3 regions of the Streptomyces yongxingensis genome follow, and region 3 is predicted to be linked to each of the others. Evidence: predicted binding sites of a transcription regulator. Region 3 holds the regulator's gene; each other region holds the start of a gene.
What was found. Region 3 encodes HrcA, which represses chaperone genes, less so after heat shock. Its sites were predicted from a motif close to TTNGCACTCNGNNNNNCNGAGTGCNAA; they were not measured.
Positions count from the first base shown of each region.

Region 1: a site for HrcA is predicted at 1,236-1,262, ahead of ACZ6TD_RS19700 (FmdB family zinc ribbon protein). Genes of this name have one in related genera too.
Region 2: a site for HrcA is predicted at 1,567-1,593, ahead of groES (co-chaperone GroES). Genes of this name have one in related genera too.

Region 1 is NZ_CM145717.1:4,666,417-4,668,679, reverse strand. It holds gene ACZ6TD_RS19705 (S-methyl-5'-thioadenosine phosphorylase) at 1-760, opposite strand, end outside; gene ACZ6TD_RS19700 (FmdB family zinc ribbon protein) at 860-1,225, opposite strand; gene ACZ6TD_RS19695 (potassium/proton antiporter) at 1,360-2,263, opposite strand, start outside.
Region 2 is NZ_CM145717.1:4,984,210-4,986,472, forward strand. It holds gene groL (chaperonin GroEL) at 1-1,015, opposite strand, end outside; gene groES (co-chaperone GroES) at 1,110-1,418, opposite strand; gene ACZ6TD_RS21060 (polysaccharide deacetylase family protein) at 1,675-2,263, opposite strand, start outside.
Region 3 is NZ_CM145717.1:7,330,654-7,332,916, forward strand. It holds gene ACZ6TD_RS31115 (MBL fold metallo-hydrolase) at 1-662, opposite strand, end outside; gene hrcA (heat-inducible transcriptional repressor HrcA) at 826-1,842, shown strand; gene dnaJ (molecular chaperone DnaJ) at 1,843-2,263, shown strand, end outside.

The DNA.
Region 1 (2,263 bases), 2.7 Mb from region 3:
CCGCGTCGAAGAGCACCTCGCGCAGTCGGCCCACGTTCTCCCCGAAGACCTTCAGCACTTCGGTGTGGGTGACGCCCTCGCCGGTCTCGACCCCCGCGTCCAGATCGGTGACCAGCGTCAACGACGTGTAGCAGAGGCCCAGTTCACGGGCGAGCACCGCCTCCGGGTGGCCCGTCATGCCGACCACCGACCAGCCCTGCGCCGCATGCCAGCGCGATTCGGCGCGAGTGGAGAAGCGCGGCCCCTCGATCACGCACATCGTCCCGCCGTCCACCGGCTCCCAGCCGCGTCCGCGCGCCGCGTCCACGGCCGCCTTCCGCCCCACCGGGCAGTACGGGTCGGCGAACGTGGTGTGCACCACGTTCGGAATCCGGCCGTCCGGCAGCTGCTCGCCGTCGAAGTAGGTCTGTGTACGCCCCTTCGTGCGGTCCACCAGCTGGTCCGGGACGAGCAGCGTGCCAGGTCCGTACTCCGGCTGCAGCCCGCCGACCGCGCATGGGCCGAAAACCTGTCGTACGCCGAGCGAACGCAGGGCCCAGAGGTTGGCGCGGTAGTTGATGCGGTGCGGCGGCAGATGGTGCTTGCGGCCGTGCCGAGGGAGGAAGGCGACCCGCCGTCCCTTGATGTCGCCGAGGACGAGCGAGTCGCTCGGCGCCCCATAGGGAGTCTCCATGGTGATCTCGGTCACGTCGTCGAGGAACGTGTAGAACCCCGATCCCCCGATGACCCCTATGTCTGCTTGCCTGCTGGTCTCGACCATGTGATCACCCTAGCCACCCGCGCCCACGCGAACGACACCCCGCCGCCTCCCGGTGGAGGTGACAGGGTGTCGATGAAGCCGAAGAACCAGGCGGCCCGATCAGGCGGCCGAGCTCGACGTCGAGGACGACGAAGACGACGAGGTCGACGCCGACGACGAAGACGTCGAGGAGGAGGACGAGGACGACGAGTCCGAGGACGAGGAGTCCGAGGATGAAGAGGACGACGAGCCGGAGCCCTCGCTCTTCGCCGCCGCCTTGCTGGAGCCGCCGCTCGAGGTGCTGGAGGAGGAGCGGCTGTCGTTCCGGTAGAAGCCGGAGCCCTTGAACACGATGCCGACCGCCGAGAACACCTTCTTCAGGCGTCCCTTGCAGTTCGGGCAGTCGGTGAGCGCGTCGTCGGTGAACTTCTGCACCGCCTCGAGGCCCTCGCCGCACTCGGTGCACTGGTACTGGTAGGTCGGCACGTTCTTCCTCCTGGCACTCTCACTCAATGAGTGCTAACGACGCTCCATAGTGCAGTATTCCCGCCCGTCAGTCCACTGGGACGAGACATACGGTGATCGAACACACCGCCTGAGGCAGCCTCCGGCAGGCCCCCTCAACCCGCTCCCGTGCCCAGCCAGCCCGCCAGCTTGCCGCCCCGGCCCACCGCCCGCAGCCGCCGCTCCGCCGCGTCGCGCACCGGGTCCGTGGCCACCACCAGCAGCTCGTCGCCGCGCCGCAGCACGGTCGAGGGCAGCGGTACGAAGCTGGTCTCGTCCCGGACCACCAGGGTGACCGCGGCCCCCGGGGGCAGCCGCAGCTCGCCGACCTCGACGCCGTGCATCTTGGACGACTGGGGGATCGACACCGACAGCAGATGGCCGCGCAGCCGCTCCAGTGGCGCCGACTCGATGCCGAGGTCGGCCGGCTCGGGCTCCTCGAGCCGCAGCCGGGGGGCGAGCCAGGGCAGCGTCGGCCCCTGGATCAGGGTGTAGACGATCACCAGCACGAAGACGATGTTGAAGATCCGGCGGCTGTCGGGCACATCGCTGACCATCGGGATGGTCGCCAGCACGATCGGCACCGCCCCGCGCAGCCCCGCCCAGGACAGCAGCGCCTTCTCCCGCCAGGGCAGCCGGAACGGCGCCGTGCTGAGCAGGACCGACACCGGACGGGCCACCACGGTCAGCACCAGCCCCACCGCGAGGGCGGGCAGGATGTCGTCGCCCAGTTCGTGCGGGGTGACCAGCAGCCCCAGCAGGACGAACATCCCGATCTGGGCGAGCCAGCCCAGCCCCTCGGCGAAGCCGCGCGTCGCCGGCCAGTGCGGCAGCCGTGCGTTGCCCATGATGAGCGAGGCGAGGTAGACGGCGAGGAAGCCGGACCCGTGCGCCAGCGAACCCTCCGCGTAGGCGGTCACCGCGATGGCGATCACCGCGATCGGGTACAGACCCGAGGCGGGCAGCGCCACATGCCGCAGGCCGTAGGCGCCCAGCCAGCCGACCGCGATGCCGATCACC
Region 2 (2,263 bases), 2.3 Mb from region 3:
CCTTGCCGCCACCGTCGACGATCGTGGTGTCGTCCTTGGTGACGGTCACGCGGCGGGCGGTGCCCAGCACGTCCATTCCGACCTGGTCGAGCTTGAGGCCGACCTCCTCGGCGATCACGGTGCCGCCCGTAAGGGTGGCGATGTCGCCGAGCATGGCCTTACGGCGGTCACCGAAGCCCGGGGCCTTCACCGCGACGGCGTTGAAGGTGCCGCGGATCTTGTTGACGACGAGGGTGGAGAGGGCCTCGCCCTCCACGTCCTCGGCGATGATCAGCAGCGGCTTGCTGGCGTTGGCCTGGATGATCTTCTCCAGGAGCGGCAGCAGGTCCTGGATGGAGGAGATCTTGCCCTGGTGGATCAGGATGTACGGGTCCTCGAGGACGGCCTCCATCCGCTCCTGGTCGGTGACCATGTACGGCGAGAGGTAGCCCTTGTCGAAGGCCATGCCCTCGGTGAAGTCGAGCTCCAGACCGAAGGTGTTGGACTCCTCGACGGTGATGACACCGTCCTTGCCGACCTTGTCCATCGCCTCGGCGATCAGCTCGCCGACCTGCTTGTCCTGGGCGGACAGCGCGGCCACGGCGGCGATGTCGGACTTCTCGTCGATCGGGCGGGCGGTGGCCAGCAGGTCATCCGAGACGGCCTTGACCGCCGCGTCGATGCCCTTCTTCAGGGCGGCCGGGGAGGCGCCGGCGGCCACGTTCTTCAGGCCCTCGCGGACCAGGGCCTGGGCCAGAACGGTGGCGGTGGTGGTGCCGTCACCCGCGATGTCGTTGGTCTTGGTCGCCACCTCCTTGACGAGCTGGGCGCCAAGGTTCTCGTACGGGTCCTCGACCTCGACCTCACGGGCGATCGTGACACCGTCGTTGGTGATGGTGGGGGCACCGAACTTCTTGTCGATGACGACATTGCGGCCACGGGGGCCGATGGTCACCTTGACGGTGTCCGCGAGCTTGTTGACGCCGCGCTCGAGGGCGCGACGGGCGTCCTCGTCGAACTTCAGGATCTTCGCCATGAGTTGCGTATGTCCTCTCAAACAAGCCGTGCCCCGACCCCGGTTTCAACTGACACGGGCACCGGGGCACGGCTCATAGGCAAAACTTCGGTGATTACTTCTCGACGATCGCGAGGACGTCGCGAGCCGAGAGGACGAGGTACTCCTCGCCGCTGTACTTCACCTCGGTGCCGCCGTACTTGCTGTAGAGCACGACGTCACCGACGGAGACGTCGAGCGGAAGGCGCTTGCCGTCCTCGAAGCGGCCCGGGCCCACGGCCAGGACGACGCCCTCCTGGGGCTTCTCCTTGGCGGTGTCCGGAATGACCAGGCCCGAGGCCGTGGTCTGCTCGGCGTCGAGCGGCTGGACCACGATGCGGTCCTCAAGCGGCTTGATGGCAACCTTGGAGCTGGTGGTCGTCACGATCCGACCTCCCCCTTCGGAGATCTCACGGGGTCAACTGTCTGAGGTGGCGACCAGGTGGATCCGTCGTCGCGGGTGCCGGACCTGCCCGTCGCTGTATCCCTGGCACTCATCGGTCCCGAGTGCCAGCCTCGACATTATGACGCGGTTAGCACTCAGTCAACTAGAGTGCCAAGCGACGCGGTGGCGACCTTCGTGCGGCACTCCGTCTCCGTTCCACGGAGAGCCCTCACCGGGGCCGTTCCACGGAGAGCCCTCATACGTAGTCCTCCAGTCGTCCGATCGTGAAGCCCTGGTCCTGGATCGCCCGCACCAGCCCCGTGATCATGTCGGTCATCGACTGACCCTCGAGCTGCTCCGGCCCCCGGAAGTGCGCGAGCACGATGTCCCCCGGCCGGAGATGGTCGCCGGAGCGGTAGGCCAGACCGTGGGTCTCCATCTCGGCGCGCCACAGCACCACCGTCCGCACGCCGCAGAAGGCCGCCGCCCGCAGCGTCGTCTCGTCGTACTCCCCGAAAGGGGGACGGAAGAGCTCCGGCTGTTGACCGAAGCGGTGCCACAGGTTGTCGCGCTGGCCGCAGATCTCCCGCACCTGGTCGTCGTAGGCCATACCGGCCAGGCTCGGGTGGGTCAGGGTGTGGTTCTCCATGGGGTTGCCGAGCCGGCGCAGCTGGTCGAAGTAGTCGTAGTGGGTCCCGATCACGTTGTCGGTAAGGAACCCGGTGAACGGCAGCCCGAGCTCGCGGGCCTGCTCCACGAAGCGCGGGTCCTTCTCGATCCCGTCGTCGATCGTCACGAAGACCACCCGCTGGTCGGTCGGCACCCGCCGCACGGTCGGCGGCAGT
Region 3 (2,263 bases):
TCCACCACGGAGCCGTGCCCCGGGACGTACCGCGCGTCCTCGCCGCCGAGGGCGAGCAGTCGGTCGAGGGCGGCGGGCCAGTGGCCGGGGATCGCGTCGGGCCCGGCCTGGGGCGTGCCGGACTCCTCCACCAGATCGCCGCAGAAGACCACCTCGGGCCGGCCGGGCACCAGAACGGCCAGGTCATGGGCGGTGTGGCCGGGCCCCACATTGGCGAGCAGCACCGTACGGCCGCCGAGGTCGAGGCTGAGCTCCCCGCAGACCAGGTGGTGCGGGGAGGCCAGATGGTCCACCGCCTCGGTGGCGGCGTCCCGGTCCACCCCGTGGCGGATCGCGTCCTCGCGCAGCGTCTCCCGCTCACGGCGCAGCAGCTCGTCCAGGCCCGTGGCCCCGTAGACCTCGCAGCCCGCGAAGGCGGCCGAGCCCAGGACATGGTCGAAGTGCGGATGGGTGAGCGCGATCCGGGTGGGGCGGCGGCCGGTCAGCCGGGTGATCCCGGAGCGCAGCTCGGCCCCGGCGCGCAGGGTCGCGCCGGTGTCCACGACGAGGATGTCGGTCAGGCCGACGACCACGCCGACCGTCTCGTCCCACTCCGGCATCCGGCGGCGGGCCACACCGGGCGCGAGCCGCTCCCAGCCCGCCTCTTCCCAACACGTCTCCATACCGCGACGCTAGCTCAACGGGGATGGGGAGAGTTGCTGCCAGCGGCGGCTCTTGCCCATGCCACCGCACCCCGCCGTACACTGGCGGAGGGGTTCTGGCACTCGTGCCCGGTGAGTGCCAGGCGGACGACCTGATGAGACCGCTGGACTGGAGGTGCGCGGGGTGCTCAGCGAACGCAGACTCGAGGTGCTGCGTGCCATTGTCCAGGACTACGTGGGGACGGAGGAGCCGGTCGGCTCCAAGGCGCTCACCGAGCGGCACCGGCTGGGGGTCTCCCCGGCCACGGTGCGTAACGACATGGCCGCTCTGGAGGACGAAGGCTTCATCGCCCAGCCGCATACGAGCGCCGGGCGGATTCCCACGGACAAGGGCTATCGCCTCTTCGTGGACAAGCTGGCCGGAGTCAAGCCACTGTCCACCCCGGAGCGGCGGGCCATTCAGAACTTCCTGGACGGTGCGGTCGACCTCGACGATGTGGTGGGGCGCACGGTCCGGCTGCTGGCGCAGCTGACCCGGCAGGTGGCGGTGGTGCAGTATCCGTCGCTGACCCGGTCGACGGTGCGCCATGTGGAGCTGCTGCCGCTGGCACCGGCCCGGGTGATGCTGGTGCTGATCACCGACACCGGTCGGGTGGAGCAGCGCATGGTCGACTGTCCCACCCCGGTCACCGAGGATTCGCTCGCCGATCTGCGCGCCCGGCTCAACAGCCGGGTCGTGGGGCGGCGTTTCGCGGATGTGCCGCAATTGGTGCAGGATCTTCCGGAGTCCTTCGAACAGGAGGACCGGGGGACCGTCTCGATCGTACTGTCGACCTTGCTCGAGACGCTCGTGGAGGAGACCGAGGAGCGGCTGATGATCGGCGGCACCGCGAACCTCACGCGTTTCGTGCATGATTTCCCCCTGACGATCCGGCCCGTTCTGGAGGCACTCGAGGAGCAGGTCGTCCTCCTCAAGCTGCTGGGCGAGGCCAAGGACTCGGGTATGACCGTGCGGATCGGGCATGAGAATGCTCACGAGGGGCTCAACGCCACCTCGGTCGTCGCGGTCGGCTACGGTTCCGGCGACGAGGCGGTCGCCAAACTCGGCGTGGTCGGACCGACCCGCATGGACTACCCCGGAACGATGGGAGCGGTACGCGCAGTGGCACGTTACGTCGGACAGATCCTGGCGGAGTCGTAAGTGGCGACGGACTACTACGCAGTCCTGGGCGTGCCTCGTGATGCCTCGCAGGACCAGATCAAGAAGGCATTCCGGCGGCTCGCCCGCGAGCTGCATCCGGACGTGAACCCGGATCCGAAGACCCAGGAGCGGTTCAAGGAGATCAACGCCGCTTACGAGGTCCTGTCGGACCCGCAGAAGAAGCAGGTCTACGACCTGGGCGGGGACCCGAATGCCGGGCCGGGCGGCGGTGGCGCCGGCGGCTTCGGCGCGGGTTTCGGCAACTTCTCCGACATCATGGACGCGTTCTTCGGCACCGCCTCGCAGCGCGGTCCGCGCTCCAGGACCCGGCGCGGTCAGGACGCGATGATCCGCCTGGACGTGGAGCTCAGCGAGGCCGCGTTCGGGACCACCAAGGACATCCAGGTCGACACCGCGGTGG